DNA from 3 places in the Geobacillus sp. FSL K6-3411 genome. Region 2 is predicted to be linked to each of the others. Evidence: riboswitches for the same ligand, from Rfam matches in the RefSeq annotation. Region 2 holds a riboswitch; each other region holds the start of a gene.
The links. A riboswitch is a leader RNA that binds a small molecule or an ion and turns the genes downstream of it on or off. The one in region 2 is predicted to bind thiamine pyrophosphate.
Positions count from the first base shown of each region.

Region 1: linked by a shared signal. The riboswitch ahead of NSQ22_RS11245 (long-chain fatty acid--CoA ligase) and the one ahead of NSQ22_RS03460 (ECF transporter S component) in region 2 are both predicted to bind thiamine pyrophosphate.
Region 3: linked by a shared signal. The riboswitch ahead of thiC (phosphomethylpyrimidine synthase ThiC) and the one ahead of NSQ22_RS03460 (ECF transporter S component) in region 2 are both predicted to bind thiamine pyrophosphate.

Region 1 covers NZ_CP150187.1:2,221,851-2,230,055, reverse strand. Annotated here, with positions in the region: gene NSQ22_RS11255 (ABC transporter permease subunit) at 1-384, opposite strand, end outside; gene NSQ22_RS11250 (IS110 family transposase) at 919-2,196, opposite strand; TPP riboswitch at 2,899-3,008, shown strand; gene NSQ22_RS11245 (long-chain fatty acid--CoA ligase) at 3,038-4,165, shown strand; gene NSQ22_RS11240 (acyl-CoA reductase) at 4,162-5,613, shown strand; gene NSQ22_RS11235 (ABC transporter ATP-binding protein) at 5,628-6,374, shown strand; gene NSQ22_RS11230 (ABC transporter permease) at 6,371-7,126, shown strand; gene NSQ22_RS11225 (ABC transporter substrate-binding protein) at 7,123-8,154, shown strand; gene NSQ22_RS11220 (3-oxoacyl-ACP reductase) at 8,167-8,205, shown strand, end outside.
Region 2 covers NZ_CP150187.1:672,349-680,553, forward strand. Annotated here, with positions in the region: gene NSQ22_RS03435 (ketopantoate reductase family protein) at 1-717, shown strand, start outside; gene NSQ22_RS03440 (alpha-glucosidase) at 855-2,522, shown strand; gene NSQ22_RS03445 (YfiT family bacillithiol transferase) at 2,579-3,115, shown strand; gene NSQ22_RS03450 (MFS transporter) at 3,256-4,461, shown strand; gene NSQ22_RS03455 (class I SAM-dependent rRNA methyltransferase) at 4,485-5,669, opposite strand; TPP riboswitch at 5,816-5,923, shown strand; gene NSQ22_RS03460 (ECF transporter S component) at 6,182-6,772, shown strand; gene NSQ22_RS03465 (ABC transporter ATP-binding protein) at 6,788-8,205, shown strand, end outside.
Region 3 covers NZ_CP150187.1:439,466-447,670, forward strand. Annotated here, with positions in the region: gene NSQ22_RS02190 (RDD family protein) at 1-172, shown strand, start outside; partial or broken gene NSQ22_RS02195 (IS1182 family transposase) at 282-1,801, shown strand; gene NSQ22_RS02200 (HAMP domain-containing methyl-accepting chemotaxis protein) at 2,067-3,320, shown strand; TPP riboswitch at 3,448-3,561, shown strand; gene thiC (phosphomethylpyrimidine synthase ThiC) at 3,725-5,416, shown strand; gene NSQ22_RS02210 (aminotransferase class I/II-fold pyridoxal phosphate-dependent enzyme) at 5,759-6,934, shown strand; gene NSQ22_RS02215 (thiamine pyrophosphate-binding protein) at 6,931-8,205, shown strand, end outside.

The DNA.
Region 1 (8,205 bases), 1.5 Mb from region 2:
CTGCAAAAGAAACTTTGCAAACAACAGAGAAATCGGAATACTCAGACAAGTGGTGGGCAAAAAAAGGCTTCTTTCCTCTCCTGCGGAAGCAAGCTGAAAGATGAGCCAGCCGGTTTTTTTGAATATTACAATTACGATTAACTGAAAGGTCACGATAATCAGCAGATCGGGCAAGGATTCAAAAAGACCCAATATCATTTTGATTCGCTCCATATGGCTCCGGAAGAAAAGAAGCGTGATATACGTTATTCCCCATGCTAATATTAGTGCTACCACGATTGCCAACCCGCATAATAGAAGCGACTCCCGATAATGAATAAGAATTTGTGGGAATACTTTTCTATTCGTTCCATATTCGATACTTAGTGGATGAATAAGCTTCATGATGATGTATCCTAATGTTTTTACATATTCCTTTACATTGATCGAAATATTATGAAATAAGCTGGGAAAACCACTGACCATCACTACTCCTAGGATTGCCAATAAGCATTCTAGTATTATTCCAGCAATGAATTTCATTATTCTTATCAATAATGTTCCTCCCTCTATAAATGTTGATATATCAACGGTTGTAGCCGTCTCAGGGGTGTCAAAAAAATATTTTTCGACAAAGATTCTAACATTATTTCTTAAATATGTGTATATCTTACATTGACTGGGTACGCTTCGCGGCCACTACTGGTTAAATTTGGTTGTAGTGGAGGAAGCGTATGGGATGCACCGTGGATCTCTGCATCGCTGATGATGACGAACCCTCCCATGTCTCTTGGCATCCTTGTGCCTACATTCCTTCGTTCGGTCTAGTCATCAGGCAGAGGCCGGCTAAGCTCCTTTAGGGACTCAAGGTCGAATGGATGATATCGCGCCAGCTTCTCCGTGTCATCCTTGTTGTCTAGAGAATCGAGACTATAGGCATCAAGCAGCCGTTTCGAGGCCAAAGATGTCCTGCATCATTCGCTTCGCATCGAACGCTTGGTGCTTCGTACATACAGCGTGCAATACCTTCAATAATTTTCCGCATAACACCACAATCGATTGCTTCTTCCGCAACGGATTATCAGGACGTGTCGTGTAATATTCGTGCAGCTGCCGAAACGCTTCGTTGTGGCGGATCATCGGCATCATCACGCGGAAGAGGAGGGCGCGCAACCGCCTTCTTCCACGCTTCGAGATCCGTTTTTGCCCTTTGTGTTGGCCGGAGGAATGTTCCCGCAGCGTCAGGCCCGCTAATTTGATAAGCTGCCGCGGATCCTGATAATGGGAGAAACTCCCGATCTCTGATAACAGTTCTACGATGGTCGCATCGCCTAAGCCCGGAACGGTCTTCAACCATTCGTACTCGACCGATGTCTGTACGAGTTCGATCAGCTGCTCTGTCAGTGCCTCGATTTCTTCTTCCAGTTGGCGGTACCGGCGGACAAGCGTGGCAATTTCGATACGGGCCATCTGTTGTCCTTCCGTTACGCCAATGGAGTGTTGGGCCAATTCCATCAACTTCTTCGCTTTCGGTTTTTGTGGCGATTGTAATCCCTCACTTTGCCGGTAAAGGGCCAGCACCTCTTCCAGTTCTTTTCCTGCCAGATCACTCGGAAATGGCGTATATTCCAGCACCGCGAGCGCCATTTTCCCAAATGACGGGAAGACTTGGGAAAACTCTGGAAAATATCGATCGAGCCAGCGAATCATCTGATTTCGAACTGCTCCCTGTTCTTCCACCAATTTGGAGCGAAATGTCGCTCCAACGCGCAGCTCCGCCTCCATCCCTTTCAGAATACGCGGATAGCTGAATCGGCCGTCTTTCACTAACCGGGCAATGACGAGCGCATCTTTCGCATCATGCTTGGTTGGAAGGTTATCGTCCAGCTCTTTCGATCGCTTCACGTGCATCGGGTTTGTCATGACGAGAGGGATGCCTTTCTCATCAAGAAAATAGGCGAGATTCAGCCAATAATGTCCCGTTGGCTCGATGCCAACGATCACCTCGGTTTTTCCAAATTCCTTCATGGCTTCTACGATACACTGGTACAACCATTCCAATCCTTCTCTCGATTGCAGAACGGGAAACGGCTTTTTTAACACCCTCCCTCGCTCATCCACAAAGCAGGCATAATGTTTTTTCTTTGCGATATCCATCCCAACAACCAGCGTTTGATCGGTGACTTGATTAATCTTCTTGTTTGAGATAGAATTCATGTATAGTCCTCCTTGGTATCCAAATTAGGGGTCAATTCGTGCGATTGACACCCCCGAATCATACCAAGAGGGCTTTTTTTATTCAAGTCCCCGAAAAAACTTCTAACAGGAATGCTCCTTTCTAATAAATTAATTTTGTAACATAATAAAAAAATGGCGTATTATTAATTTTCTACAAACATTTATTCATTTTTAATCCTGATACCTCTATGTTTCTAGATATTCGCCACGAAATGGACTTGACAATCAGATTTTTTTGAATTGTGGTACAAAAACGTAATTTCCTGTATGGTAAACGTGATCTAAACATTAACCAGGGAGGAATTTTTATTTGCGATCCCAGTTTATCAAATATTTTATTTATTTACCATACTTCGCTAGTTTACTTGGGGGTAATCATCTTGTTTTTTAGTAAAAACAGAGACTGTTGAAAAAACGGCCGATTTTTTATGTCCTCCATCCCTCCTGTCGGCCAAGCGAAAGTCAGACCAGAAGCAGCGAGCAACGAAGGAAGCATAATGTTTCACTGCTACGGGTAAGCTGGGGGAAAGACAACGGTTGTGTAGTGCCGCAAATTTGGCTCATCCGTCCCGGGTGTCCCTTGCTATACGCTAGCTGGACGTTTACAGGAAGGGGGATGCTTCCATCGCTTTTTTTCTTGCATTCTTTTTTTATAAAGAGTAGACTTTGATTGTAAAAAGATAATACGTTTACGGGAGCTTGTGGAATCAGGCTGAGAGTACGGCTAATCCGCCGTTGACCGTTTGAACCTGTTGGATAATGCCAGCGCAGGGAAAGAGAGTATGGACAAGCACTTTGCCTGCGCGCAAAGTGCTTTTTTATGTGGATCGGAATGCGCGATAAGTGGAAAGGGGCGGGGAAGGTGACTCAACAAGAAATCATCGAAAGCTTGCTTCAGTTTATCAATCAAGAAACGTCCACAGAGGAAGAATTCAATGAGCATGCACTCATGCTATTTGCTTATCAATACGAAAACAATCTCCCGTATCGTACATATTGCATGCAAAAAGGAAAAACGGCAAGAACGGTGAAAACGTGGCGGGATATTCCGGCTGTACCGATTAACGCCTTTAAAGAATTAACGTTAAGTTGTGTTTCCCCCGAACAGGCTGAGCGCGTGTTTATGACGAGCGGCACGACGAGAGGCGTGCGCGGGAAACATTATCATCCAACGTTAAGCGTGTACGATCATTCGATGATCGTCAATTTTCGAAAGCGGTTCATGAAAGAGCGTGACAAAATCAAAATGGGAATTCTTTTCCCGACAGAAGAGCATATGCCGAACTCTTCACTCGCTCATTATTTAGCCCTCGCCGTCAACGTGTTTGGCACGGAAGACAGCCACTATCTTGTCGACCGCGACGGCCTTAATATGGATCGGCTTCTTGCTGAGCTCGAACAGGCGGAACAATCAGGTGAGCCGTACGCTCTTTTAGGCGCTTCGTTTAGCTTCGTTCATGTATTTGAGGAGCTCGCAAAGCGCGGCAAAACATTCCGCTTGCCGGAAGGAAGCCGGATTCTTGATACGGGCGGCTTTAAAAACCAGTCCCGGGAAATGGATTTGGACGAATTTTATGATACGCTGTCTGCTTACCTTGGCGTCCCGCGCCGTGAGTGCATCAACATGTACGGAATGACCGAGCTTAGCACGCAATTTTACGATGACGGAAATGAGACCGTTCCATCGGTGAAATCCGGACCGCATTGGATTCGCACAAGGGTGATTCACCCGTTGACCGGAGAAGAGATGCCAAAAGGGAAACGCGGCGTCCTCGTTCATTGCGATCTCGGCAACTTTAACTCGGTAACAACGATTTTGACAGAAGATATGGGCGTGGAAACAGACGGCGGCTTTTTGTTGCTTGGCCGGGTGCAAGGGGCGGAAGCAAAAGGTTGCTCGATGGCGGTCGAAGAATTCATTCGTGCGGCGAAGGGGACATCCGAATGAGAGAATATGCCGGCTATATTCCTCATATCGGGGATGAACCGATCGAAACGCGCGTGTTAACGTTTGAAAAAAACGGCGAAAGAGTCGAAGTGGAAGTTCCTCTTTTAACGGTCGAGCAGTTAAACAAAGTCATCGAAAAAGTGAAACAGGCTAGCGCCCAGTTTCTCAAATCGCTTTCGGTGACGGAGATCATCAACTTGCTTGACCGGGTGATGGAACAGCTGTTAGACCGCCGCCATCCATACCGGCAAAAGGCGGAGCAAGTGCTGCCGATTGTGACTGGCTATGATGAAGAAATGGTTCGTTTAGGGTTGACTTCGTATTTCAAAACGTTCCGTAAGCCGCAGCTGCAGCGCTTTCTTGTTGAGGACTTGGAAAATCCGCTGCTTCTTGATGATTTTCAACCGCGGCCTAAAGGCGGCCTTTCCAAAGCGGTCGGTCCGGACGTCATCGTTCACGTTTGGGCGGGAAACGTGCCGGCGCTGCCGTTATGGAGCCTTATTTCCGGGTTGTTGGTGAAGTCGGGAAACATCGGGAAAGTGTCGAGCGCCGAGCCGTTATTTGCCGGGTGGTTTGCCCGTTTGTTAGTAGAGGTGGAACCGAAGTTGGCGGATTGCCTCGCTGTTGTTTGGTGGAAAGGCGGAGATGTCGAGAGGGAGCGTGCGGTGTTTGGACAAGCTGACGTCGTTGTCGGCTATGGAAGCAACGCGTCGCTCGAAGAGATGCAGCGCCGCCTCCCGGTAACGACCCGCTTTTTGCCGTTTGGGCATAAACTGAGTTTCGGCATTGTTTCCCGTTCCTGCCTTGATGCGCGCAAGGCGTGGCATGTCGCCCATCAGGCGGCGTTCGATATTGTACGCTATGACCAGCAAGGGTGTTATTCGCCGCATCTGTTTTATGTGCAAACAGGGGGGATCGTATCGCCAAAAGAGTTTGCCCGCTATGTCGCCCACGAGCTGAACTGTTTTGCGAAACGGTTTCCGCGGCGTCCTCTTTCCCTTGAGGAAATGGCGGCACAAGCAAGTTGGCGGCAGCGCGAAGAACTGGACGTGTTGGTGAACAAGGAAAAAGAAGTGCTCGGAAACGAAGCGGGGGATTGGACGGTCGTTTATGAACCGGAACGCCGGGAGTTTGCTGCGAGTTGTCTAAACCGGGTAGTGAAAATCGTCGCTTTTGATGACATTTCACAAATCATTTCAGAAATTGCCCCGTATCGGGCGTTTTTGCAGACGGTGGGAGTGGCCGCCTCGCCAAAAGAGCTGTTCGAGTGGGCGGAGTGGCTAGGAAAAGCAGGCGCCACACGCGTTACGGCGCTTGGGCATATGACTTCTCCTGAAGCGGGCTGGCATCATGATGGGCGCTTTAATTTGCGCGATCTCGTGCAAATGGTCGACATTGAATCGGCGGCTGAAGCGTATGCGGAACAGTTCGCTCCTTATGTCGATTAAGGAGGAAAATGAGGATGAGCTTTTTGCGGCTAGACCGTGTTACGTATCGTTATCAAGGCTCGAAGCCGGTGATCGACGGGGTCAGTTGGACGATCAATGAAGGGGAATTCCATTGCCTTGTCGGGAAAAGCGGCTGCGGCAAGACGACGTTGTTAAAGCTTGCTGCCGGCCTGTTGCAGCCGGATGAAGGGGGCATTTATTTGCAAGGTGAAAAAGTGACGAAGCCTTCCCCTTCGATCGGCTATGTCTTTCAAGCGCCGACGTTGCTTGAATGGAAGCGGGTTATTGATAATGTTTTGTTGCCGATCTCGCTCAAACGAAAACCGACGAAGGAAGATTATGAGTTGGCGCACGATTTGCTTGAACGGGTCGGATTGTCTGCATATCGCAACCACTACCCGGCTCAACTATCCGGCGGGCAGCAAAGCCGGGTAGCCATTGCAAGAGCCCTCATTCAACAACCGGCGCTGTTGTTTTTGGACGAGCCGTTTGCCGCATTGGACGCCATTACGCGGGAAGAATTGCAAGATGACTTATTAGCGCTTTGCCGGCTGCAAAACACAAGCGTCTTGTTTATTACTCACGATATTGCCGAAGCCGTATATTTAGCGGACCGCATCGCTGTCATGGCCGACGGGGACATCGTTTATGCGCTTGATGTCCATCTTCCGAAACCGCGAGCGTTGGAAATGCGTTATGAGCCACGGTTTAACGAGCTCTGTTTTCAAGTGCGGCAGGCGATGGAGGGGATGAGGCGATGAACCGGACGTCCGTTTACTCGCTGGCGTTACTTGTGCTGCTTCTTCTCGGCTGGGAGCTGGCTGCTAGGCAAATGTCAGAGCTTGTTTTGCCGGCGCCGTCGGTCGTCGCGGCAACGCTTTTTGAGGGCATCAAGAGTGGTTATTTTTGGCCGCACATCGTCCGGACAAGCTTGGAAGTGTTGCTTGGTCTTAGTTTAGGAAGCGGTCTCGGCCTCATCGTCGGCATTCTCATGGGGGAAATTGAATGTTTGCGCAAATTGTTCTTCCCGTACGTCGTCGCCAGCCAGGCCGTGCCGAAACTCGCCTTGGCGCCGTTATTTATTCTTTGGTTCGGTTTCGGCATGACATCGAAAGTGATCATTACGGCCTTGATTTGTTTTTTCCCTTTGCTTGAAAATACCGTGACGGCGATTCAATATACCGATCGGAACAAACTCGAATTGTTTCGCGTGTTAGGCGCGACGCGCTGGCAAACGCTCATTCATTTGAAACTTCCCGCCGGGCTGCCAAACATTTTTGCCGGATTCCGCGTTGCCGTCGTATTGGCGGTCGTTGGGGCGGTCGTCGGCGAATTTATTGGCGCCAGCGAAGGGTTAGGTGCGATGATTATCGCTTCCCAAGGGATGATGGATACCCCGCTTATGTTTTCTGTTTTGCTTTTATTGACGTTGTTAGGTATGGTACTCTACCAAATCGTTCATTTCTTTGAAAACCGATTAGTCAAACCGTATAAAAAGGAGACAGACAAATGAGGAGAAGCATGTTAGTGGCTGTATGGCTGCTGTCGGTGGTTGTTTTTTTAGCGGCCTGCGGTGCGTCCGGACAGAAAAACGAGGCAAGTGAAACTACGGATACGGCGAAAAAAGAGAAAACAGAACAGCTGCGTGTGGCCCTTTGGAGCCAACCGATTACCGAGCAAACGAACTTGTTGGCAGAAAAAGAAAAAGGCTTTTTTAAAGAAAAAGGCTTGGACGTGACGCTCATTCCTGGCGCCGGCGGCGGCGATGCGATCAAAAACATTCTTTCTGGACAAGCCGATATTGCTTTTACGGATCCGGGCTCGTTGCTCTTTGCGTTAGACAAAGGAGAAAAATTAAAAGTCATTTATAATATTTATCCACAAAACGTCTTCAACGTCGTTTCATTAAAAGAGAAACAAATCACGAAACCGGAAGATTTAAAAGGAAAGAAAATCGGCGTGTACAGCTTATCGAGCGGAACGTGGCAAAACTTATTGGTGCTATTGCATCAAGCCGGGCTTTCCGAAAACGATGTGACGATTGTCGAAACCGGCTTGTTAAACTTTGCACCGCTTATGCAAGGGCAAGTTGACGCGACAGCGGCGACCGATACCGGGCTTGTTATGGCGAAAGAAAAGGGGCTCGGGGACGTCAACGTCATTGAAGTGAAAAACTATTTAAATATCCCAAGTGACGTTTTTGTTGTCACGGAGAAAACGTACAACGAGAAAAAAGAGTTGTTGCAAAAGTTTCTAGAAGCGTATCGGAACAGCGCTCAATGGATGATCGACCATCCAGAAGAAGCGGCGTCGTTAGCTGTCAAGTACGCCATCGATGGCAAGGATGAGAAACGCAACTTACAAATCATTCAGTTGCGAAATGCGTCGAGCGTTTCGCCATTGACGGAAGAAAAAGGGCTCGGGACGCTTGATGGAAACGTGCTGCAGCAAGCCGCAGACACGTATAAACAGCTAGGCTTGATTAAAAACGACATCAACATGGCGGAAGTGGTTACCAATGAATTGCTTCCGAAACAATAATGGAGGACGAAAATGGGGATGTTCTCAGGAAAAGTCATCGTGGTAACCGGT
Region 2 (8,205 bases):
GTCATATTTTCTAGCAAAGCGTATCACCTGGCGGGCGCTATCGCCGATGCTAAGCCATATATTGGCCAAGAGACGATGATTTTGCCGCTGCTAAACGGCATGGCTCATATGGATACTCTATGGGAGACGTTTGGACGCAGGAATGTCCTCGGCGGCCTTTGTTTTATTGAAACGACACTGAATGAGAAGGGGGAAATCGTGCAGACAAGTTCAGCGCATGATGTCCGTTTTGGCGAGTGGTCAGGGGAACGAACGGAGCGGACCGAAGCGCTTGAATCGCTGTTTGCGGGAGCCAATGCCCGCTTTCGTTTGAGCGAACGAATTGCCGCTGATATGTGGAATAAATACTTGTTCATCGCGACGATGTCGGGCGTGACAACGCTGTTTCGTGCTCCGATTGGGCCAATTCGTTCCGGTGAATACGGGGGAGCCATCATCGATCGGCTGCTTGGGGAAATTAAGGAGATTATGCAGGCACACGGTGCACCGCTAACTGATGAGATGGCCGAGCGGCAGCGCATTCAGCTCGAACAAATCGCCCCGACGATGAAATCATCGATGCAACGCGACATGGAAAAAGGGCAGCTGATTGAAGCCGACCATTTGCAAGGGTATTTGCTGCTGCTTGCTAAGCGATATGGCATTCAAGCGCCGCTGCTTGAAACGGTGTACCATAATTTGAAAATTTATGAAGCGAGTCGTGCGGCTGGTGAATAACCGATGCTGGCTGTTTGGCGGGAGCTTGTAAGTTCTTTGCCAAATGGCCGCTTTTTTTGTAAAAGAGAGTTGTTTCTCACAGTAATGTAGTGTACAGTTAGTAGTGAAAACGTGTGCACAAAAAGGGGGAGGCAGCCTTGAAGAAAACATGGTGGAAAGAGGGCATCGCCTATCAAATTTATCCGCGCAGCTTTATGGATGCAAACGGCGACGGCATCGGTGATCTTCGCGGGATTATGGAAAAACTGGATTACTTAGTGGAGCTTGGAGTTGACATCATCTGGATTTGTCCGATTTACCGGTCGCCGAACGCCGATAACGGATATGATATTAGCGACTATCATGCGATTATGGATGAGTTCGGAACGATGGACGATTTTGATGAACTGCTCGCTGAAGCCCACCGGCGCGGGCTGAAAGTCATTTTAGATTTGGTTATCAACCATACGAGCGACGAACATCCGTGGTTTATTGAATCGCGTTCATCGCGGGACAATCCGAAGCGTGATTGGTATATTTGGCGCGACGGCAAAGATGGGCGTGAGCCGAACAACTGGGAAAGCATTTTCGGAGGTTCGGCGTGGCAATACGACGAGCAGACAGGACAATATTATTTGCATATTTTCGACGTGAAGCAGCCTGACTTGAACTGGGAAAATGACGAAGTTCGCCAGGCGCTGTATGAGATGATTAATTGGTGGCTCGACAAAGGAATTGACGGGTTCCGTGTTGATGCCATTTCCCATATTAAGAAAAAGCCGGGTCTTCCCGACTTGCCGAATCCGAAAGGGTTGAAATATGTACCTTCGTTTGCTGGCCATATGAATCAGCCGGGGATTATGGATTATTTAAAAGAATTGAAAGAGCAAACGTTTGCACGTTATGATATTATGACGGTCGGCGAGGCGAACGGGGTGACCGTTGACGATGCTGAACAATGGGTGGGCGAAGAAGACGGCATCTTTAATATGATTTTTCAATTTGAGCATTTAGGGCTATGGCAGCGGCGGACTGATGGCTCGATCGATGTTCGGCGGCTGAAGCGGACGTTGACGAAATGGCAAAAAGGGTTAGAAAACCGTGGATGGAACGCGCTTTTTTTAGAAAACCATGACTTGCCCCGTTCTGTTTCAACATGGGGGGATGACCGTGATTATTGGTTGGAGAGCGCGAAGGCGCTCGGCGCGCTCTACTTTTTCATGCAAGGGACGCCGTTCATTTACCAAGGCCAAGAGATTGGTATGACCAATGTGCAGTTTTCAGATATTAACGATTACCGTGATGTCGCTATTTTACGGCTGTATGAGCTCGAACGGGCGAAAGGACGAAATCATGATGACATTATGCGCATCATTTGGCAAACAGGTCGAGATAATTCGCGCACGCCGATGCAATGGTCAGACGCTCCGAATGCGGGATTTACTAGCGGAACGCCGTGGATCAAAGTGAACGAAAATTATCGCACCATTAACGTAGAGGCCGAGCAGCGTGATCCGAATTCAATATGGTCGTTTTATAAACGAATGATTCAGCTGCGGAAAACAAACGAACTGTTTGTTTACGGAACGTATGATTTACTTTTAGAAAATCATCCGTCCATTTACGCGTATACAAGAACGCTCGGCCATGAACGGGCGCTTATCATTGTCAATTTATCTAACCGTCCTTCGCTTTACCGCTATGACGGCATCCGCCTTCAGTCGGACGATTTAGCGCTTGGCAACTATCCGGTTCGGCCACATAAAAACGCGACCCGCTTTAAGCTCAAACCGTATGAAACCAGGGTCTACGTCTGGAAAGAATAAGGAGGAGTCTTCCTATCCGCGTTGAATAAATAAAGGTGGAAGGGAGATGAGCAACAATGTCAACGATCGATCCGATTCGTTATCCAATCGGAACGTTTCAAGCGCCGGCACAGTTTCGTGCTGAGGACGTAAAAGAATGGATTGCGGCCATCCGCGAGCTTCCAGATGCATTGCGGGCCGCTGTTGCGGGTTTGAATGATGAACAGTTGAACACGCCGTATCGCGATGGCGGTTGGACCGTGGCTCAAGTTGTTCACCATTTAGCTGATGCGAGCATGAACGCATTTTTGCGTACGAAATGGGGCTTGACAGAGGATAAGCCAGCCATTAAGCCGTTTGAAGAGAGTGAATGGGCGAAAACGGCCGACGCCCGTTCGTTGCCGATCGAGCCGTCACTCATGTTGCTTGAAGGGCTGCACGTGCGGTGGGCGACGCTGCTTGAGTCCATGACGGAAGCGGACTTTCAACGTCTTATTTGCCCTGAAGGGGCGAAACAAGCGATGCCGCTGTACGTGCTGACCGCGCTGTATACATGGCATGGGAAGCACCATACTGCGCAAATTATGTCATTGCGCAAACGGAAAGGATGGTAAAAGCTGCCGAATTGGCGGCTTTTTCATTTGTATGAAAAAATATGGCTCGAAAACATTTTGTTTAAACAGAAGCATACAGTTATGTTATACTGACAAATATTAAGGGACACGAAATACATATTTTATTAAGGGGGATCGGCATGAATGCGCAACAAAAACATGTTGTTGCGGAGCAGAAAGAAAAAATTTGGACGCGCAATTTCGTTTTAATTTGCTTAGCTAACTTTTTCATCTTTCTTGGGTTTCAAATGACGTTGCCGACATTGCCGCTGTTTGTCGAATATTTAGGAGGCAACGATCAGTTAATTGGCCTTGTTGTCGGAGTATTTACGTTTTCGGCGCTTATTGTCCGTCCGTTCGCTGGCCATGCGCTTGAGACACGAGGGCGCCGATTTGTGTTTTTGTTCGGATTGTTGATCTTCGTCATTTCGGTTGGCTCGTACAGCTTCATCTCTAGCATTTTCCTTCTCTTCTTAATGCGGGTTGTTCAAGGGATTGGCTGGGGGTTTTCGACAACGGCATCCGGCACGGTGGCGACAGATATCATCCCAGCGAACCGCCGTGGGGAAGGGATGGGTTATTACGGGTTGTCAGGGAATATTGCCCTCGCCTTTGGGCCGTCTCTCGGACTCGTGCTGGCGGCTGCCATTCCGTTCAGCCATTTATTCATGATTTGTGCGGCGCTTGGCGTGGCGTCTTTGTTGTTTGCCGCGGCCATTACATATAAAAAAGCAGAAGCGGGACATGATAAAGGTGAAAAAAAATGGGATCTTTACGAAAAGACGGCCTTGATTCCGTCGGTGCTGCTGTTCTTTTTAACGGTGACATTTGGCGGCATTGCCTCGTTTTTGCCCTTATATACAGCGCAAAAACAGATCGGAGGCTTACAGCTTTACTTTTTGCTTTACGCCCTCGCTTTAATGGTAACCCGGACGTTCGCCGGCCAGCTGTATGACCGGAAAGGACATCGGGCCGTCTTTCTTCCTGGTGCGGGGCTCGTTTTGCTGGCGATGCTTATGCTTGCTTGGCTGCCAGGGGAATGGGCGTTATTGACCGCAGCGGTGCTGTATGGGTTTGGATTTGGCATGGTGCAGCCGGGGCTGCAGGCATGGTCGGTTGAGCGGGCGCCTGTTCACCGAAAAGGGATGGCGAATGCAACATTTTTCTCGTTTTTTGATTTAGGCGTTGGCATCGGAGCGATCGTCTTCGGTCAAATCAGCCATTGGTTTGGCTACCCGAGCATTTATTTAGCTGCCGCCGGTTCGGTGCTTATTTCGATGCTCGTTTATTTGAGTGTGCTGCGCAAAGAACAGCCGCTCCGCTCAGGACAAAAAAGAAACGCTTAAGGTCAGCCCTTAAGCGTTTTTCTTTAACGTCGCGAATGCACTTCATAAATGGCGAATTTTAAATAGTCGCCTTCATCAGCAGCGAGTAGCTTCGGGTGGTCATAGCCGGCGCCGCTCCAGTATACTTGGCGCAGCACTTTTTTGGCGTCAAACGCCGCGTCGGCAACCATCTCTTGAAACATGTGCGGACGGACATGGTAAGAGCAGCTCGAAGTGACGAAAAAGCCGCCGTCTTTGACAAGCTTCAGCCCATTTAAGTTGATATCTTTATAGCCGCGCAACGCTTTCGGAACCGCATGGGCGGATTTGGCGAACGCCGGTGGGTCGATGATGACGACATCCCACTGTTTGCCGGCGCGCACTGACTCGCGCAAATAATCAAAGGCGTTGGCGACGACAAAATCAACGTTTGTAAAGCCGTTTAAGGCTGCGTTTCGCTTCGCCGTTTCAATCGCATGTTCGGAAATGTCGACAGCGGTGACGTGTTTTGCTCCGTACAGACAGGCGTTTAGCATAAATGAACCGGTATGAGTGAAGCAGTCAAGCACGGTTGTCTCCGGGCCGATGAGCGGGCGGAGGGCGGCGCGGTTTTGCCGCTGGTCGAAGAAAAAGCCGGTTTTTTGACCACCTTCAATATCGACAATATATTTGACGCCGTTTTCCTCGATTTCGATTTCTGTTTCTGCTTCTCCATACCAAAAGCCTTTTTCTTGTTTAAGTCCCTCAAGTTCCCGAACGTACACATCGTTGCGCAAATAAATGGCTCTTGGTGCGAACACATCAAGCAAGCCGCGCAAAATCCAATCTTTACGTTTTTCCATTCCAAGCGCCAAAATTTGTACAGAGAGCACATCCTCGTATTTATCGACGATGAGCCCAGGCAGAAAATCGGCCTCTCCATAGATGGCGCGGCAAGAGCGGATGCCGGGAATCATCCGTTCACGGTACGCCCATGCCTGGCGGATGCGCTCGATAAAAAACTCCTCATTCAGTTCGTCATCGGGGTTTTGCGTCAGTATGCGCACAATGATTTGTGAGGCCGGGTTAATGTATCCTTTCGCCAGCCAATAACCTTGGTGGTTATAGACATCGACGAAATCACCTGGCGTAATGTCCCCTTCAATGCGGTCGACTTCACTTTGGAAAATCCATGGATGACCTTGTTCAAGCCGCTTTTTTCGTTGGCGTTTTAAAATGACTTTTGCCATCAATTCCACTCCCATTCGATAGTCAGTCGTTGCGTTTTAATCATAGCGAATCATGGTGGGCGGCGCAACGCCGGACGGAAAAAAGAGTTGACAATCACCGCTGCCGTGATATGATAAATTTGAATAGGAAAATGTCATCATGATGGGACATCCACTAGGGGGGCCTTTAGAAAGGCTGAGATCAAAGTGTGCCTTTGAGACCCTTAGCACCTGATCTGGGTAATACCAGCGTAGGGAAGTGGAGAGGAGCTACACATGGGGTAAGGATGGTTTTGCCTTGCCTTGCGAAATGGTATGCCCAAGCCGCTTTCTTTACGCTAGTTAGTAAAGGAAGCGGCGTTTTTATTTTTTGGAAAAGGGGGAGAAAGAATGTCAATTGCCAAGCAAATTTGTGAAGCCGCCGAGCGGCGGCGAATATAAGTTTTTGAAGATGGCGTACCCGTTCGAATGATGACAGTCCGTTAGACTGACATTGATGGAGCGGGGGACGATTGTGGAAGGAGAGGCATGCGATGGTGAAGACAGCAAGAGGATTGAAGTTGGCTGACATTTTGACAACGATTGTGATTGCAATCGTGTTTGGTGTCATTTACAAAGTATGGTCCCCAGTATATGAAGTCGTGAAAGTGTTCGGGGTTCATGCCGATCAATTGGTTTACGGCATGTGGTTTATCGCTTCATCGCTTACCTATTTGCTCATCCGTAAGCCAGGAGTGGCGCTGCTTGCCGAAATTGCGGCTTCGTCCGGCGAATTGATCATGGGGTCGCAATGGGGGCTTGAGGTGCTCATTTATGGAGTTGTTCAAGGATTGTTTGCTGAGCTTGTGTTTGCGGCGTTCCGCTATCGGCGCTTTGACGTGTTCGTCGTATCGTTAAGCGCAGTCAGCGCCACGGTCGGTTCGCTCATCATGGACTTTTACAAAGGATATATCGAGGCGCTAGCCCCATGGAATATGGCGCTCTTTTTGCTGGCACGTTTTGTTGGTGCCATCCTCATTTCCGGCGTGTTCGCTGTCTCGTTGGCCAAGGCGCTTGAGAAAACCGGGGTGACACAGATGTGGCGGCCAGCTTCAAAAGAAGATTATGATGCGCTGAACCGATAAGGCGGCTGATAAACGATGGGACATGGAATTACAATCGATCGGCTGCGCCTCAAATTTCCCGGACATCGTGAGCTGTTGTTTCACGATTTATCACTGTCGATTACCGCAGGGGAGAAAGTGCTCTTTCTTGGCCCATCTGGATGTGGCAAGTCAACGTTGTTGCAAGTGATGGCTGGCATCATTCCCAACTCAGTCGATGTGCCGATGAAGGCGGAACATCTCGAGCTGCCAAAACGGTGGGGCTATGTGTTTCAAGACCCGGATGCACAATTTTGCATGCCGTACGCGGATGAGGAAATCGCATTCGCTCTTGAAAATAGAGGGGTACCGCGCGAGGAGATGCCCGCCCGCATTCGCGCTCTTTTGGATCAAGTTGGGTTGACAATCGAACCGCATACGGATATTCATACACTCTCCGGCGGGATGAAACAGCGGCTGGCGCTCGCTTCCGTGCTTGCGCTTGAGCCGGAGGTCCTGTTTTTGGATGAGCCGACCGCACTGCTTGATGAGGAAGGGACAAAAGCAGTATGGCAAACTGTCAAGAAGGTGAGCCGCGATAAAACGGTCATCATCGTCGAACATAAAATCGATCATGTCCTTGACTTTGTTGATCGGATTGTGCTGCTCGGCCGTGATGGAAGAGTCATGGCTGATGGCAAGGCAAGAACAGTATTTTCCCAATATAAAGATGTCATCAGCGCTGAAGGCATTTGGCATCCGGGCGTTTGGGACGAATACGACCGGAGGGTACAGCGGCGGAAGTGGCGGGAAGGAGAAGAACTCCTTTGTCTTCGCGATTTTCGTGGTTTTCGCAAGCGGGAAGTGAAAATTAGCGTTTCCGAAGCGGTGGTGCGGGCAGGTGAATGGATTGCTGTCACTGGCCGAAATGGTGCCGGTAAGAGTACACTCTTGCACGCACTCATGCAGCTCATCCGTACACAAGGAGATTATCGGTTGTTAGGAGATGATGTCAAGCAGCGGCAGCCATTGCATCGTCATATCGCTTTTGTGTTTCAAAATCCGGAGTTCCAATTTGTCACCCATTCCGTACGGGATGAGCTCGCTTATTCGCTCCGGCTCGAGGGGCGTTCGAGCGAGGAAACAGAAGAAACAGTCGCCCGTCTTTTGCGCGAATTTGACCTTGTCGGCCAACAAGATACGCATCCGTACCAGCTGTCAGTCGGCCAAAAGCGTCGATTGAGTGTGGCTGCCTCCGTTGTTGCCGGCCAACGACTCTTTTTGCTTGATGAGCCGACATTTGGGCAGGATGCGAAAAATACGTTCGCTTTGCTCGAGATGCTTGAATCGTACCGTGAACAAGGGGCAGCGATTGTGATGGTCACTCACGATGAACAAATCGTCCGCCGCTTTGCGACGAGACGTTGGGTGATTGAAGGCGGAGCACTTGTCCAGGACGAGCGGTTAGGTATCCG
Region 3 (8,205 bases), 230 kb from region 2:
TGGCATCGGCACGATGTTTTTGCGCTTGTTCGTTGGCGGACTTGTTTATGTTATCACGTTAGGCATCGGTCTGATCGTTAGCGCCATTATGGTGGCTGCAAGGGAAGACAAACGGTCGATTCACGATTTTATCGCCGGAACGTATGTCACAACCGAAAAGCCGACGGTGTAAATAAGGAAAAAGCGGTCTTCCAACTGGAAGCCCGCTTCAGCTTGTCGACAAAGTCGACAAGCTGTTTTATTATGAAGGTAAGACGAGGGAGAAATGGAGGAAAGGAACGATGCTTCGGCCACACCAAGAAGATGGGCGCTATACCGAAACCACGGTGAAACTGGATGATCTGGTTCCAGAGGATCACTTGGTAAGAAAGCTGGATGCGGCCATTGATTTTTCTTTTATCTATGATGTGGTGAAAGATCTCTACTCTCCTGATCATGGACGTCCGAGCATTGATCCAGTGATGTTGTTTAAAATGTATTTGATTCAGTATGTATTTGGGATTCGCTCCATGCGTGAAACCGTCGAACAAATCCGAACCAACGTCGCCTACCGTTGGTTTTTAGGACTTAGTCTTCATGATCCCGTTCCTCATCACTCGACGCCAAGTAAAAACTATGCGCGTCGTTTCGCTGGAACGGATGTATTCCATCAAATTTTTTCACGGATTTTAAAAGAAGCCTTTGAACACGGATTGGTAGATTCGAGTGTCTTGTACGTAGACTCCACTCATGTCAAAGCAAGCGCCAATAAAAAGAAGTTTACAACGGAAATGGCAGAAGTCGAAGCCAAAGCCTACCAACAGGAACTCGAAAAAGAAATCGAACGGGATCGGATCGCTCATGGAAAATCGCCGTTGCCATCTGAGAAAAAAAAAAACGGGAAGTAAAAGTAAGCAAAACGGATCCGGAGAGCGGACTGTTGGTGAAAAATGAACGGGAGCGAGTGTTTGCCTATTCGTATCATACAGCTTGTGATCGCAACGGATGGATTCTACAGACCTACGTGACGGCAGCCAACGTCCATGACAGTCAAGCGTTTTTTGTGCTGTTCGAACGAGTGAAACGGGAAATCCAATCATGTCCGGAAGCCGTGTGTGTAGACGCAGGATATAAAACTCCTGCCATTGCCAAGTATTTACTCGAACAAGGGGTAAAGCCGATTTGGCCGTACACTCGCCCGAAAACAAAAGATGGATTCTTTCGGAAATCAGATTTTGTGTATGACGAATATTTTGATTGTTATCTATGCCCCAATGATCAAGTTCTATCTTACTCTACTACGAATCGGGAAGGGTACCGGGAATACAAATCGGACCCGGCGGTGTGCCGAAGCTGTCCGTATCTTCATCAGTGCACGCAAAGCAAGAGCTACACCAAAGTAGTCACTCGCCACGTATGGCAGGACTACTATGAAGAAGCAGAGCATTTGCGGTATGTTCCGGAATACCGGGAACTCTATGCCCTCCGAAAAGAGACGATTGAACGGGATTTCGCCGATATGAAAGAGAAGCATGGTCTGCGCTGGACGCATTACCGGGGATTGGAAAAAAATGAGGCGCAGGCGATGCTTGTTTGTGCTGCCATGAATTTAAAAAAACTGGCGAATTACCTATGGAAGGCGAAGCACCGCCCTTTCTTTTCCTTTGCATGGCTTCCCATCCTACCCACTTTTTTTGAAAACATAGTCTATTTATGGAACAAAATGGGTTTCAGACATTCGTCTGAAACCCATTTTGTCAACAGTCTGAAGCGGTCTTCCAACTGGAAGCCCGCTTTTTATGTTGATGTTCAAGATAGATAAACTTCGGGGGGCAGGCGGCTTAGAAGGTCATGTGGGGAAATATCCCAGTTCTATGCCACCGGTAGCCAGAGATGGTGGGTGTCGTCGTGGAGAATCGCAAAATACGTTTCATTATAATTTTTTGGGCTAAGCATCTCCGCAATGTAATATCGGCAAAATGTTTGGATGTTCGATTAGGCACAAAGAAGGAAAACCTATGCACATTGCCGAATATGTCAATGCTGTATAAAACATTTTTAGGCGATAGAAAAAGGGGGAGAAAGGTTTGTCGTTAATGAGCTATATCATCCGCACGATGTTCGTCGTGATTCCGAGCACGGCGGTAATCGGCCTTGCGATATGTCTAGCTAACAGCATTCGCGGGGCGGCGTTTTGGTGGACGTTAGCCGCTACGTTGCTGCTTGGTGCGATTGTTGGCTTCATTTCGGCAACGCTGAATTATCGGCGGTTTGTTGCTCCAATTGCCGTCATTAACAAATACTTAAGCAAGATGACAAGTGGGGACTTAACAGTGCGCGTACCGCTCAACAGCGTGCGGCAGTTGCGGCCGATTGCCACATCGTTAAACAATATGGCGGATGCTTGGCAAGAGGTGATAGGCCGCATTCAACACCATGCGGACGAAGTGTCGCAGTTTTCCAACCAGTTAGCTACTGTTGCCGAACAGACGACGAGGGCGACAGAACAAATTGCGGCAACGATGGACGGACTTGCTTCCCATGCGGAAGAGCAGGCGAGTGCAGCCCGCGGCACAGCGGAATCCGTCAATGATATTTCCCGAACGCTCAGTGATGTTGCCCGTCAAACAAAAGAAGTGGCACACAGCGCCCAAGAAACGGCAACAAAAGCAGGGGATGGCAAGCAATCTGTGATGCAAATGTCTGAGCAAATGCAATTTATTTATGACCACGTTCAATCGCTCGGCCAAGTCGTTAAAGGGCTCGGGGAGCGATCGAACGAGATTGGACAAATTACTGAAGCGATTACGAGCATCGCGTCACAGACGAATTTACTGGCGCTCAATGCGGCGATCGAAGCGGCGCGTGCCGGTGAGCAAGGGAAAGGATTTGCCGTTGTCGCGGACGAGGTGCGGAAGTTGGCGGAGCAGTCAGCGCACTCAGCGCAGCAAATTTCCGATCTGATTAGCTACATCCAGGAAGAGACGAAGCAGGCAATCGCCTCCACGGAACGGGTCGTCGCTGAAGTGGCGCAAGGGTTGGACGTCGTCGCTGTTGCCGGTCAGTCGTTTGCCGATATTCGTGAGGCGGTCGGTCAAGTAAGCGAACAAATTGGACAAGTATCGTCTGCGATTGAACAAATGACGGGCCATGCCCGCCAGGTGGATGAGGCGTTCCAACAGATGACCAAAATTGTCGAACAGTCAGCAGCTAGTGCTGCCAATGTATCGGCAGCGACTCAAGAACAAATGGCTTCTGTTGAAGAAATTGCTTCTTCGTCGGCATCGCTCGGTCAGATGGCGGACGAGATGCGGACGATGTTAAAGCAATTTTCGGTGTGAAGCGGAAAAAAAGCGCGTTTACTGAGGAAAGAAACACGGTACATCAGTTGTGATATGGAATAAAATGGTTTGTTTATTTTCTCATTATGTAGTAAAATAAAAAAAAGTCAGTCATCATTGTTATACGCTTATCTGCTAGGGGAGTCCGAGAGCCGGGCTGAGAAAAGAACGCGATGAAGTTCTTTGACCCTTTGAACCTGATCTGGGTCATGCCAGCGTAGGGAAGCAGGCAGCGGGAACAGATGGACGCTTAGACTGTTCATTTGGCCTTTTTGCCTTGATCGGGTTCCGTGTTGCGGGACCCGTTTTTATTTTTCACGGCAAAGAGCGGCTCGTTTTTGCCTTTGCTTCGGCTGGCTTGGCCTCGGATCCTAAACCATCGTTGATTTAGAGGGGGAATCCGTATGGAAAACATTCGCTCGTTTATGTCATTTCCAGCCAGCCGGAAAGTGTACGTCGAAGGATCACGGCCGGACGTGCGCGTGCCGATGAGAGAAATCGCGTTATCACCGACGAAGACACCGCAAGGAGAGGTGGAAAACAAACCGGTGCGCGTCTATGACACAACCGGTCCATACACAGATCCTGATTTTGAGCCGAATGTAGAAAAAGGATTGCCGCTTCTTCGCCGCAACTGGATTGTTGAGCGAGGAGATGTCGAAGAAACGGAGCCACAGTCCACCGCCGGCCGTGCGGCGTCGCTTCCGTTTGCACGACGTCCGCTGCGGGCGAAGCCGGGGAAAGTGGTCACGCAAATGCATTACGCCAAAAAAGGAATCATTACACCGGAAATGGAATTTGTCGCGATTCGCGAACAAATCGACCCGGAAATCGTCCGCCAGGAGGTTGCCGCTGGCCGAGCGATCATCCCTTCGAATATTAATCATCCAGAAAGCGAACCGATGATCATCGGCCGCCGTTTTCATGTAAAAATTAACGCCAACATCGGCAACTCGGCTGTTTCTTCCTCGATTGAGAATGAAGTGGAAAAACTGCTGTGGGCGGTACGCTGGGGTGCTGATACGGTGATGGATTTGTCGACCGGCAAACAAATTCACGAAACGCGTGAATACATTATCCGCAATTCGCCAGTTCCAATCGGAACAGTGCCGATTTATCAGGCGCTTGAGAAAGTAGGCGGCGTACCAGAGAAGTTGACATGGGACGTGTACCGCGAGACATTGATTGAGCAGGCTGAACAAGGGGTTGACTACATGACGATCCACGCTGGTGTGCGGCTTCATTACATTCCGCTCACCGTCAATCGGACGACCGGCATCGTCTCACGTGGCGGCTCAATCATCGCGCAATGGTGTTTGGCCCACCATGAAGAAAACTTCTTATATACGCATTTTGAAGAAATATGCGAGATTTTAAAACAATACGATGTTGCCATTTCGCTTGGTGACGGCTTGCGCCCGGGGTCCATTGCTGATGCAAACGACGAGGCACAGTTTGCTGAACTTGAGACGCTCGGTGAGCTGACGAAAATCGCTTGGGAGCATGACGTGCAAGTCATGATTGAAGGACCGGGGCATATTCCGATGCAGAAAATCCGCGAAAACGTCGAGCGAGAACAAGAGCTTTGTCATGGTGCACCGTTTTATACGTTAGGGCCGCTTGTCACCGACATTGCGCCGGGATACGACCACATCACGTCGGCGATTGGCGCCGCGATCATCGGTGCCTACGGGACGTCCATGCTTTGCTATGTGACGCCGAAAGAACATTTAGGGTTACCAAATAAAGAGGATGTGCGCGTCGGGGTCGTTACATATAAAATCGCCGCCCACGCCGCCGATTTGGCGAAAGGTCACCCAGCCGCCCAGCAGCGCGACGATGCGCTCTCGAAAGCGCGCTTTGAGTTTCGCTGGAATGACCAGTTCAACTTATCGCTCGATCCGGAGCGGGCTTGCGAGTATCATGATGAAACATTGCCGGCTGAGGCGGCGAAAACCGCTCATTTTTGCTCGATGTGCGGGCCGAAATTTTGCTCGATGAACATCTCACACGAGCTGCAACGGAAAATCAAAGAAGAAGGAATGAAAGAAAAGGCGAACGAATTTGTGCGCGGCGGTTCATCGCTGTATCGGTAAGGAGAGGATACGTTTTGTATACCGGACGTTAACTAGGCGTCCGGTTTTTCTTTTATGCTTATAAAGCGGTAGTGTAGATGGGGGTGAGAAAAGCAACGAAAGGGAGCTCCTTCCATTCGATCGATATTCTAATTATTTGAAATGAATAATAAAATGATTTACGAGAGGAGATGAGCTAGACGAGACAAATGATACATGTTCACCAAAGCAACAGTTCCATCGTTCAGAGAGGGCAGTTGCCAAACAACGGTGAGTGATGATCCGGCTCCAGCCAGCATCGAACACCCTGTCGTTTGCTTGTTCCGCGCCTCAAACAATCGAATCGAAGGGGGAGAGGCCGCGATGAAGATGGCTTCCGACCTTGTGAGAAGAATGCCGCCGTATTTATTTTCGGACTTTGAGCGAAAAAAGGTCGAGCTTGCGAAAAAAGGGGTTGATGTCATCGATTTAGGCATCGGGGCGCCAGATTTGCCGCCGCCGTCGTTTCTTATTGAGACGCTGAAACGCGAGCTGGATGACCCACGCAATTATACGTATTCTCCGTACGCCGGCTGCCGCGAATATCGCGAAGCCGTTGCTGACTTTTATGAGCGGCAGTATGGTGTCAAGCTTGACCCAGACACTGAAGTGCTCGCTTTGATTGGCTCAAAAGAAGGCATTGTCCATCTATTGCAGGCGCTGATTGATCCGGGGGATGCAGTGCTTGTTCCGAACCCGGGCTATCCGGTGTATCGAACTGCTATTCACCTTGCCCGAGGCACGCCGATCGACTTGCCGCTGGATGCAGCCCGTGACTACGCACCACAATTTTCCGCTATTACTCCATCCACTTATGATCGAGTCAATATCATGCTATTAAACTATCCAAGCAATCCAACAGCATCATTAGCCACCATCGATGTTTTCATAGAAGCAGTCATGCTTGCAAAAAAACATCGTTTTCTTATCGCCCATGATTCAGCCTATTCATTATTGACATTCGGTGATGCCTTTGCTCCGAGCGTGCTGCAAGTTGACGGTGCCAAAGAAGTAGCCATCGAATTTGGATCTTTATCGAAAAGCTATAACATGGCTGGTTGCCGCATCGGTTATATCGTCGGCAATAAGGAGGTCATTCGGGCGCTCTCCATCTTGAAAAGCAATATTGATACGTGTCAATTTTTGGCGGTGCAAAAAGCAGCGGCCGTTGCATTGCGGAGCGGAGATGAAGCCGCAAAGGAGAACAACCGCATTTATGAAGAGCGGATGAAGGCAATGACGGTTGCACTTTGGCAAATAGGCGTGCCCGTTCAGCCGCCTCGAGCGACGTTTTTTCTTTGGGTGCCAACGGCGGTCGGTTACTCTTCCGCTCAGTTCGCCGCTCGGTTGCTTGATGAGGCCGGGGTGATCGTTACACCAGGGACGGCGTTTGGTTCAGCAGGGGAAGGGTATGTGCGCATATCACTCGCCGCTCCGAAGGAACGGCTGCTCGAAGCCGTTCGGCGCTGGAAAGCGATTGAATGGGAGGGACGGCCATGAAAAAGCGGGTGATGCGTGGCCTTTCTGTCCCGCAAGCGATTGTCGAATGCTTAAAACAAGAGCGTATTTCTCATTTGTTTGGCGTGCCGGGAGAAAGTTATTTGCCGCTGTTGGATGCGTTGTACGATGAACCAACCCTTCAGTTCATTTCTGCCCGCCATGAAGGAGGGGCGGCGTTTATGGCTGAAGCGTATGCGAAAGCGTCCGGCAAACCAGGTGTCGTCTTAGCGACGCGCGGAGTCGGAGCGTCTAATTTGGCCATCGGGGTTCATACAGCACGTCAAGATTCGACCCCGCTTGTCGTCCTGTTAGGACAAGTGCATCGCCGATTCCGTGGTCGTGAGGGATTTCAAGAAGTAGAACTAGACGAATGGTTTCGGCCGCTTGCGAAATGGGCAGTCGAAATCACCGACCCCGAGCGCGTTCCAGAACTCGTGCAACGGGCATTTCGGGTGGCGAAAACGGGACGACCTGGTCCGGTTGTCGTCTCTATTCCTGAGGATGTGTTTGCGTCAACGGTTGCTGAGGCGGTGTTGATGACGATGGATGTGCCGCGCCCAGCCCCAGCGGATGATGAGGTGAAGCGGATTGAAGCGGCACTCGCTGCTGCCCGTCGGCCGCTCATTGTCGCCGGTGGCGGGGTGAAGCGGGGGCGCGCTGAGCAGGCGCTGCGTCGCGTCGCTGAACAATATTCCCTTCCGGTTGTTGCCGCATTCCGCCGCCATGACGTGTTTCCGCATGACCATCCGCTTTATGTCGGCCATCTCGGTCTTGGCGCACCGGCAGCTGTCGTTGAGACGGCCAAGCAGGCGGATGTTATTTTGGCGGTTGGAACGCGGTTGGCGGAAGTAACAACGCAAGATTATACATGGCCGCTGCCGCATCAGATGCTCATCCATATCGATATCGACGAGGAGGCGCTTGGCAAAGTGTTTTCAGCGGACATCGCCGTTGCGGCCGATGCCCACGAGGCGTTGTGTGCACTGTTAGGGCGGCATATCGTCCCGACGTGGAATGAATGGGTCTTGGAGCGCCGACAAGCTTATGAAGAAACAGCGAGGCTGCCGCAGCCGCCAAGAAACGTGCAAGAAGCCATCATCGCTCAGCTACAAGCGCAGTTGCCGGACGATGGAATGATTACGAACGATGCCGGCAATTTTGCCGGCTGGCTGCACACCTTTTTCTCCTTCAAGGAACAGCATATGTATATTGGCCCAACATCAGGAGCGATGGGATACGGGCTGCCGGCGGCCATCGGCGCGAAGCTCGCC